3 regions of the Kitasatospora sp. NPDC093679 genome follow, and region 3 is predicted to be linked to each of the others. Evidence: predicted binding sites of a transcription regulator. Region 3 holds the regulator's gene; each other region holds the start of a gene.
The links. The regulator HrcA, encoded in region 3, represses chaperone genes, less so after heat shock. The targets are predictions, from matches to a motif close to TTNGCACTCNGNNNNNCNGAGTGCNAA.
Positions count from the first base shown of each region.

Region 1: the regulator HrcA is predicted to act here: its motif matches at 1,455-1,481, upstream of AB0O09_RS33215 (FmdB family zinc ribbon protein).
Region 2: the regulator HrcA is predicted to act here: its motif matches at 1,246-1,272, upstream of groES (co-chaperone GroES).

Region 1 covers NZ_JBFBDW010000061.1:33,664-36,935, forward strand. The annotation lists gene AB0O09_RS33200 (hypothetical protein) at 1-19, shown strand, start outside; gene mscL (large conductance mechanosensitive channel protein MscL) at 73-489, opposite strand; gene AB0O09_RS33210 (hypothetical protein) at 567-848, opposite strand; gene AB0O09_RS33215 (FmdB family zinc ribbon protein) at 1,136-1,444, opposite strand; gene AB0O09_RS33220 (MFS transporter) at 1,564-2,964, opposite strand.
Region 2 covers NZ_JBFBDW010000005.1:17,287-20,558, reverse strand. The annotation lists gene AB0O09_RS06090 (class I SAM-dependent methyltransferase) at 1-784, opposite strand, end outside; gene AB0O09_RS06085 (hypothetical protein) at 863-1,165, opposite strand; gene groES (co-chaperone GroES) at 1,414-1,719, shown strand; gene groL (chaperonin GroEL) at 1,812-3,272, shown strand, end outside.
Region 3 covers NZ_JBFBDW010000003.1:206,704-209,975, reverse strand. The annotation lists gene AB0O09_RS04425 (hypothetical protein) at 1-9, opposite strand, end outside; gene htpX (zinc metalloprotease HtpX) at 30-950, opposite strand; gene hrcA (heat-inducible transcriptional repressor HrcA) at 1,222-2,244, shown strand; gene dnaJ (molecular chaperone DnaJ) at 2,317-3,272, shown strand, end outside.

The DNA.
Region 1 (3,272 bases), on a different contig from region 3:
CCCGCACCACGGCGACTAGCTCCCGCGGGTGCTGCGGCCCGGCGCGGGTCCGTCCGGCGGCCATGCGGTCGGTCAGCCCCGGCGGACGAGGGCGTCGCGGATCTCGGTGAGCAGGACGACCTCCTTCTCCTCCGCCTCCAGGACCTCCTCCTCCGCGGTCTTCCGCTTCGCCATGAAGTGGAGCATCGGCAGGATGAAGACGAAGTAGACCACCGCGGCCGTGATCAGGAACTGCACCACCGCGCTGAGCACCTCGCCCCACAGGATGAAGACGCCGGACGAGACGGACCCGTCCGCGGCGAGGGTGCACGGGCCCTTCAGGCAGGAGCGGTAGGACGCCAGGTCCTTGGTGCCGAACAGGCCGATGATCGGATTGATGATGCCTTTCACGAACGCATTGATGATGTTCGTGAAGGCCGCGCCGATCACCACCGCGACCGCGAGATCGACGACGTTTCCGCGGAGCAGGAATTCCTTGAAACCCTTCATCCCGCAACGACACCACAGCGGATCGGGGGGTCAGGAAATCGGCACGCCGGATTTCGGGGAGCACTCCCGCCCGCCGCTCAGTGCGGGGGCGGGGCGGTGCCCGTGCAGCGCGGTGCGGCCCCCGGCTCGGTGGTCGCCGTGGAGGCGGCCGCCATCGGCGGCGGGCCCGGCCGGAAGGGTCCGGCGGCGAGCGCGGTAGCGGCGGCGAGCAGCCCGGCGGCCAGCACCCCGGGGCGGTGGCGCACTGCCTGCTGCAGTCGGTGACGGCCGCCGGAGCCGCGGCGGATCGGCGGGAAGTCGGGCACGCTCCGGCGGGGCGGGACGGAGCACGGCGGCGGGGGAGCGAGGTGGGTGGTCACGGTGTCGGCGGCCTCCGGTCGGCGGTCCGCGGACCCGGCCGGGCCCGCGGACAGCAGAATGCGCCGAGCCCGGCACCTCCGGAATTGCCGACCGATTTCCTGTGGAAAACCCCGGCCTGTGGAAAACCCGCCTCACCCGAACGGCGCAATCAATTGCCGCGCGCCTGCTCAGTCGCGTACCGGGCGCAGGCAGGACCCCTGGCGCAGCCGCAACCCCCGGCGCACGCGCAAAGGCCCGGTGCCGCTCTCCACGGGGGAGTGCGGCACCGGGCCTCCGGTGCGAAGACTCAGCTCGCGGCCGGCGCCGAGGCCGTCGACCCCGAGGACGCGGCGGCCGGCGCGGAGGACGTCGAGCCCGAGGACGAGCCGGTGGACGACGAGGTCGAGGACGACCCCGAGCTCACCGAGCTGCTGGAGGAGGAGCGGCTGTCCGTGCGGTAGAAGCCCGAGCCCTTGAACACGACGCCGACGGCCGAGAAGACCTTGCGGAGCTTCCCCTGGCAGTCGGGGCACGTGGTCAGCGCCTCGTCGGTGAACTTCTGCACCGCCTCCAGGCCGTTGCCGCACTCGGTGCACTGGTACTGGTACGTGGGCACTTGCTTCCTCCTGGCACTCTCGCCTGATGAGTGCTAACGATCGTCAATGATGCGGTATTCCGCTGGAACAGTCCAGCGATGCCGGGTGTGAGATGGGTCCGGGCCGCCGGGCCCGGGCCTCAGCGCCCGGTTCCCGCACCCACGAGCTGCCGCGGCCCGGTGCCGTCGGCGGCCCGGGAGGCCGTGCCGGCCGGGGCCGGCCCGCCCGCCCGGAGACCGTCGTCCGCGGCCTGCACCCCGGACGCGGAGGGGGCCGGAGCGACCGCGGCGGCGTCCCGCGGAGCGACCAGCAGCCCCCGCAGGGCGAGCAGCGCGACCAGGCCGAGGCCCGCACCGACGACCGGCACGAGGAAGCCGGCGGACGGCCCGCCCGAGTCGATGAGCCGGCCCGCGACGGTGGAGCCGACCGCGAGGCCGAGGCCGATGGCGCCGGTCAGCCAGGTGAAGGCCTCGGTCTTGGCGCCGTCCGGGACGAGCGTCTCGACCAGGGTGTAGCCGGTGATCAGGGTCGGCGCGATGGCCAGGCCGCAGAAGAGTCCGGCGACGGAGAGCGCGGTGAGGTTCGGCATCGCCCAGAGGGTCGAGCAGCCGAGCACCAGCAGGGCGTAGCAGCCGAGCATCCGGCTGCGGGCCGAGCGGCGCCAGGCGACCAGGCCGTAGAGCACGCCGGCGAGCATCGAGCCGCCGGCGAAGATGCCGTACACGGTGCCGCTGGCGCCGGCGCTGCCGACCGACTCGGCGAACGCGGTCACCGAGACCTGCATGGCGCCGAAGACGGTGCCCACCCCGAGGAAGGCGCCGGCCAGCAGCCGGACGCCGGGGGAGGAGAGCGCGGAGGGTCCGCGGCCGCCGGCGGTGCGCGGGTGGCGGGCCGGGGCGGTGCGGCGCTGGGCCGCGAAGGCCAGGCCGCCGGCGACCGTCAGCGCGGCCTCGGCGATCAGCGCGGCGGAGGGGGTGACCGTGGTGGCGACGGCGGTGGCCAGCACCGGGCCGACCACGAAGGTGAACTCGTCGGTGACCGACTCGAAGGCGAACGCGGTGTTCAGCGTGGCCGGGGAGTCCGACAGCCGGGATACCCAGCGGGCCCGGACCATGGCGCCGATCTGCGGCACCGAGGCACCCGCGGGGGCGGCGGCTGCGAACAGCGCCCAGGCCGGGGCGTGGCCCAGTGCCAGGCCGATCAGCGCGGCCACCGACACGGCGTGCACGGCGACGCTGGGCAGCAGCACGGCCGCCTGGCCGTGGCGGTCGGCGAGCCGGCCGGTCTGCGGGCCGACCAGGGCCTGGGCGACGGCGGAGACGGCCGCGACCGCGCCGGCGGTGCCGTACGAGCCGTGGGTGTCCAGGACGAGCAGCACGATGCCCAGGCTCAGCATGGCGTAGGGCAGCCGGGCGGCGAAGGCGGGGACCAGGAACGTCCAGGCGCCGGGGGTCCGCAGCAGTTCCGCGTAGCCGACCCGGGCGGGTGCGGACGCGGGTGCGGCATCGGGGCCGGCAGGCGCGGGCGTGCCGGGGGACAGGGTGTCGTCGACCGTTCGGCGGGCCGTCACGGTCGGTCCTTCCTGCTGCCTGGTAGCGCGCCGGGGAACGGGTGGGCCCCGACGGCGCCGAGAGTCGTCCTCTCGCGCGTCGACCGGGGTAGATACCGGGTCCTGCCGGCTGTGGGGTGGTGCGGGTGCCGGCGTCAGGCAGGGTGCTGCGGACCGCGGCCGCCGAGCGGTCGCGCCAACTCTGCATCAGGCAGATGTTGCGGGTTTTCTAGGTGTAGATCTTCCGTATCGATCGATTATATGGCAGCCGGGCCCTGTGGGGCCGCTGATGCAAGGCA
Region 2 (3,272 bases), on a different contig from region 3:
CCCGGTCGCCGGTGCCCGAGAGGCTGCCGCCGCCCGGCAGCACCGTCGCCCGGTACGGCGCCGCCGCCGCGGTGCCGAACCAGATCACCGCCTCCTTCACCTCGCCGTGGTCGGAGACCCACTCCGCCTCCGCGCCCTCCGGCACCAGCTCGTGCGGGATCCCCGGGGCGACCTTCAGCGCACCGAACGGCGTCCGCCGTGCCGCCTCCAGAGCCCAGGACAGCGGCGGCGAGTAGGCCTCCGGGTCGAAGACCCGCCCGCGCGCGGTGCGCCGCGCCGGATCGGTGAACACCGCGTCGAAGCCGTCGGTGTCCACCTCCGTGACGTCCGCGCAGCGCACCTCCACCAGCCCGGCGAGGCCGAGCGCCGCCGCGTTGGCCGCGGCCACCGCGCAGGTCAGCGGGTCCCGGTCCACCGCCAGCACCGACACCCCGGCCCGGGCCAGCGCGATCGCGTCACCGCCGATGCCGCAGCACAGGTCCGCCAGCCGCCGCACGCCCAGACCCGCGAACCGGGCCGCCCGCCACTCGGCGACGCTGCGCCGGGTCGCCTGCTCGACGCCGTTCGGGGTGAAGAACATGAGGTCGGCGTCCGCGCCGAACTTGGCCCGCGCACGCTGCCGCAGCCGCGCCTGTTCGAAGGCGGCCCGCACCAGCTCCGCCGGGTGGTCCCGGCGCAGCCGGGTGGCCAGCGCCAGCTCCCGGTCGGGGGTGAACTCCCGCAGTTCGGCGAGCAGCGCCCGCCCCTCGTCGGTCAGCAGCGCCCGGAACGATTCGATCTCCACCCGGCCATTCTCTCCCGGGTCTCCCCAGGTCTCCCCAGGTCTCCCCGGGTCTCCCCGGGTCCGGGGCGCGGCCGCCGCTCAGCGGCCGAGCACGGACAGCGCGCCGGAGACCAGCGCCGGTCCGACGACCACCAGGGCCACCGGTGCGATCCGGTACCCGCGGCGCACGCTCACCGCGACCGCGGTGAGCGGCACGGCCACCGCGGCGACCAACACGCCGATGCACGCCGCCACCACGCCGATGCCGCTGCCCGGGGTGGCCAGCGCGAACAGCAGGACGATCAGGGCGTACACCGCTCCGGTGCCGAGCGCCGTCTCGACGGCGAGCAGCCAGGCGGTGTGCAGGAGGTCCCGGGTGACGGAGGGTCGGGTCGCGGTCATGCAGCCATCGTCCCGGCCGCGCCGGCGTCGCACATGAGTACGGCTACTCACCCGCACCCGGGGACACCGGGCGACTGGCGTTGGCACTCTGGTTGACTGAGTGCTAACGGCGGCCTATGGTCGTTCCTGGCACTCCCCCCAGGGGAGTGCCAACGCGACGGAGCGCGCCTGACCCCCGCGACGGCAGGCCTGCGGACATCGCCCTTCCCTGTTAGACAACCCCGTAATCTCCGAAGGGGAGCTCGGACGTGACCACCAGCAGCAAGGTTGCCATCAAGCCGCTCGAGGACCGCATCGTGGTCCAGCCGCTCGACGCCGAGACCACCACGGCCTCCGGCCTGGTTATCCCGGACACCGCCAAGGAGAAGCCCCAGGAGGGCGTCGTCCTGGCCGTCGGCCCGGGCCGCTTCGAGGACGGCCAGCGCCTGCCGCTCGACGTCGCCGTCGGTGACATCGTCCTGTACTCCAAGTACGGCGGCACCGAGGTCAAGTACCAGGGCGAGGAGTACCTCGTCCTCTCGGCCCGCGACGTTCTCGCCATCATCGAGAAGTAAGCCGTAACGGCCCGCCCCGGAACCGCGTCAGCACTGACCCGGGCCGGGGCGTGCTTGTTGGTCCATCCGTAAGACCCTGAGGAAACGGGAACATGGCGAAGATCCTGCAGTTCGACGAGGACGCCCGCCGCTCGCTGGAGCGCGGTGTCAACAAGCTGGCCGACACGGTCAAGGTGACCATCGGCCCCAAGGGCCGCAACGTCGTCATCGACAAGAAGTTCGGCGCCCCCACCATCACCAACGACGGTGTGACCATCGCCCGCGAGGTCGAGCTCGACGACCCGTACGAGAACCTCGGCGCGCAGCTGGTCAAGGAGGTCGCCACCAAGACCAACGACGTCGCGGGCGACGGCACCACCACCGCCACCGTGCTCGCCCAGGCCCTGGTCAACGAGGGCCTGCGCAACGTCGCCGCCGGCGCCGGCCCGGCCGCCCTGAAGAAGGGCATCGACAAGGCCGTCGCCGCCGTCTCCGAGCACCTGCTCTCGGTGGCCCGCGAGATCGAGGGCAAGGACGACGTCGCCGCCGTCGCGTCCCTCTCCGCCCAGGACACCCAGGTCGGCGAGCTCATCGCCGAGGCGATCGACAAGGTCGGCAAGGACGGTGTCATCACCGTCGAGGAGTCCAACACCTTCGGCGTCGAGCTCGAGTTCACCGAGGGCATGCAGTTCGACAAGGGCTACCTGTCGCCGTACTTCGTGACCGACGCGGAGCGCCAGGAGGCGGTCCTCGACGACCCGTACATCCTGATCAACCAGGGCAAGATCTCCTCCATCCAGGAGCTCCTGCCGCTGCTGGAGAAGATCCTGCAGGGCGGCTCCCGCCCGCTGTTGATCATCGCCGAGGACGTCGACGGCGAGGCGCTGTCCACCCTGGTGGTCAACAAGATCCGCGGCACCTTCAACGCGGTGGCCGTCAAGGCCCCCGGCTTCGGCGACCGCCGCAAGGCGATCCTCGGCGACATCGCCGTCCTCACCGGCGCGACCGTCATCTCCGAGGAGGTCGGCCTCAAGCTCGACCAGGCCGGCCTGGACGTGCTCGGCACCGCCCGCCGCATCACCGTCACCAAGGACGAGACCATCCTCGTCGACGGTGCCGGCGACTCCGAGGCCGTGGCCGGCCGCGTCGGCCAGATCAAGGCCGAGATCGCCTCCACCGACTCCGACTGGGACCGCGAGAAGCTGCAGGAGCGCCTGGCCAAGCTGGCCGGCGGCGTCTGCGTCATCAAGGTCGGCGCCGCCACCGAGGTGGAGCTGAAGGAGCGCAAGCACCGCCTCGAGGACGCCATCTCGGCGACCCGCGCCGCGGTCGAGGAGGGCATCGTCGCCGGTGGCGGCGCCTCCCTCGTGCACGCCGCCAAGGTCCTCGACGGCGGCCTCGGCCTGTCCGGCGACGAGGCCACCGGTGTCGCGGTCGTCCGCAAGGCGCTGGCCGAGCCGCTGCGCTGGATCGCCCAGAACGCCGGCCTGGAGGGCTACGTCATCACCTCCAAGGTCGCCGACCTGGAGACCGGCCACGGCTACAACGCCGCCACCGGCGAGTACGGCGACCTG
Region 3 (3,272 bases):
GAATCCCACGGTGCGGTCCTCTCCGGCCGTCAGCGGCCGAGCTCGGCGGAGATCCGGGCCAGCTGCTCCAGCCGCTTCTCCAGCGAGGGGTGGGTGGAGAAGAGCTGGGTCGCGGCCTCCCGGGCGCTCAGCGCCGGGGCGAAGTAGAAGGCGTTGTACGGCTGGGCCTTGCGCAGGTCCTCCGTCGGGATCGCGGCGATCTGCCCGGTCACCTTCGTCAGCGCCGAGGCCAGCGCGCTCGGCCGGCCGGTCAGCTGGGCCGCCGAGCGGTCCGCCGCCAGCTCCCGGTAGCGCGACAGCATGCGGGTCAGCAGGAAGCTCAGCGCGTACACCACCATGCTCACCAGCGGGACGATCACCAGGGCGATCGCCGTGTTCGGGTCGTTGCTGTTGCGGTTGTTGCCGAGGAATCCGCCGTACAGGGCGATCCGGGTGGTCACGCCGGCCAGCACGCCGAGGAAGCCGGCCACCGTCATCACCGCCACGTCCCGGTGCGCCACGTGCGAGAGCTCGTGCGCGAGGACGCCCTCCAGCTCCTCCGGCTCCAGCCGGCGCAGCAGACCGGTGGTCACGCAGACCACGGCCTTCTCCGGTTTGCGGCCGGTGGCGAAGGCGTTCGGCATGTCGTTGCGGGCGACCGCGACCCGCGGCTTCGGCATGTCGGCCAGCGCGCACAGCCGGTCGATCGTGCCGTGCAGCTGCGGGTACTCCTCGGGGGACGCCTCGTGGGCGCCCATCGCCTTCTCGGTGATCTTGTCGCTGAACCAGAACTGCACGACGAACAGCCCGCCCGACAGCAGCAGGACGAGCGGCCAGGCGCCGCGCAGTATGACGATCAGCAGCCCGGTGAACCCCACGTAGACCAGGCCGATGAGGAACATCGTCGTGACCATCCGGCCGGTCAGGCCGCGGTCCGGCGCGAAGCGGGAGTGCTGCCGTGACGACGACATCGCTGCTCCTTCGGTAGCTCGCTGCCTTCGATGCTGCCACTCACCGGCGCGCCGGGCACTGCCCGCGGCCCCGAGATCGGTCGAGGATCACGCGGGAGGCCCGTTCCTGCCGTCGGGGGTGGGCCTTACACTGGCAGGTACGAATCTGGCACTCTGCCTTCCGGAGTGCCAAGGGTCGGATCGGTCACCAGGTCCAACGGGCGAAGACGGAGGTGCGTGCCCCGTGGCCAACGAGCGCAGGGACGAGCGTCTCATCGACACGCGTGCTGGCGTGCGCCCGCTCGACGAGCGCAGGCTCGCCGTGCTCCGGGCGATCGTCCAGGACTACGTGGGCACCGAGGAGCCGGTCGGGTCCAAGGCACTCGTCGAGCGGCACAACCTCGGCGTCTCGCCGGCGACGGTCCGCAACGACATGGCGGCGCTGGAGGAGGACGGCTTCATCCACCAGCCGCACACCAGCGCCGGCCGCATCCCCACCGACAAGGGCTACCGCCTGTTCGTCGACCGGCTGGCCGAGGTCAAGCCGATGACCGCGCCCGAGCGGCGCGCGATCCGGCACTTCCTCGAGGGCGCCGTCGACCTGGACGACGTCGTCGCCCGCACCGTCCGGCTGCTCGCCCAGCTCACCCGGCAGGTCGCCGTGGTGCAGTACCCGTCGCTGACCCGCTCCACCGTGCGGCACATCGAACTGGTCGCGCTGGCACCCGCGAAGGTGATGCTCGTCCTGATCACCAACACCGGTCGGGTGGAGCAGCGCATCGTCGACTGCCCCGGCTCCGTCGGCGAGACCGTCCTGGCGGACCTGCGGGCCAAGCTCAACGCCAACGCGTCCGGCCGCCGGCTGCCGGACGTCCCCGCGGCGCTGGAGGACCTGCCGAACGCCTTCGAGCAGGGCGACCGGCCGGTCGTCTCCACCGTCCTCGCCACGCTCTTCGAGACCCTCGCCGAGCAGAACGAGGAGCGCATCATGCTGGCCGGCACGGCCAACCTGACCCGCTTCGGGCACGACTTCCCGCTGACCATCCAGCCGGTGCTGGAGGCGCTGGAGGAGCAGGTGGTGCTGCTGCGCCTGCTGGGTGAGACCGCGGAGTCCGGGATGACCGTCCGGATCGGCCGCGAGATCGACTACGAGGGCCTCAATTCCACGTCCGTGGTCTCCGTCGGTTACGGTTCGGGCGACCAGAGCGTGGCAAAGCTGGGTGTGATCGGTCCGACCCGGATGGATTACCCGGGCACAATGGGGGCGGTGCGAGCGGTGGCACGGTACGTGGGTCAGATCCTGGCCGAGTCGTAACAGCGTGCTGCGCCAGGCGGCGCAGCCGGTCGGACGCAAGCACTTCCAGAAGCGGAACAAGCGGAGCATTTGGTGGCCACGGACTACTACGCGGTACTCGGCGTCCGACGGGATGCGGGGCAGGACGAGATCAAGAAGGCGTTCCGGCGCCTCGCACGCGAACTGCACCCGGACGTCAACCCGGACCCGAAGACCCAGGAGCGGTTCAAGGAGATCAACGCCGCGTACGAGGTCCTCTCCGACCCCGCCAAGCGGCAGGTCTACGACCTCGGCGGCGACCCGCTGTCGCCGAACGGCGGCGGTGGCGCAGGGGCGGGCGGCTTCGGCGCCGCGGGCTTCGGCTTCTCCGACATCATGGACGCCTTCTTCGGCGCCGCCGGCGGCCAGCGCGGCCCCCGCTCGCGGACCCGCCGCGGCCAGGACGCCATGATCCGCCTGGAGATCACCCTGGAGGAGGCCGCCTTCGGCACCACCAAGGAACTCCAGGTCGACACCGCCGTCACCTGCACCACCTGCTCCGGCGAGGGCGCCGCACCGGGCACCTCCGCGCAGACCTGCGACATGTGCCGCGGCAAGGGCGAGGTCTCCCAGGTCACCCGGTCCTTCCTCGGCCAGGTCATGACCTCCCGCCCCTGTCCGCAGTGCCAGGGCTTCGGCACCGTCGTGCCGACCCCGTGCCCGGAGTGCGCCGGCGACGGCCGCGTCCGCGCCCGCCGCAACCTCACCGTCAAGATCCCCGCCGGTGTCGACAACGGCACCCGGATCCAGCTGGCCGGCGAGGGCGAGGTCGGCCCCGGCGGCGGCCCGGCCGGCGACCTGTACGTCGAGATCGCCGAGACCAGCCACGCGGTGTTCCAGCGCCGCGGCGACGACCTGCACTGCACCGTCACCATCCCGATGACGGCCGCCGCGCTCGGCACCCAGGTGCCGCTGCAGACCCTCGACGGGCTGGAGGAGGTCGACATCCGGCCCGGCACCCAGTCCGGGCAGTCGATCCCGCTGCACGGCCGGGGCATCACGCACCTGCG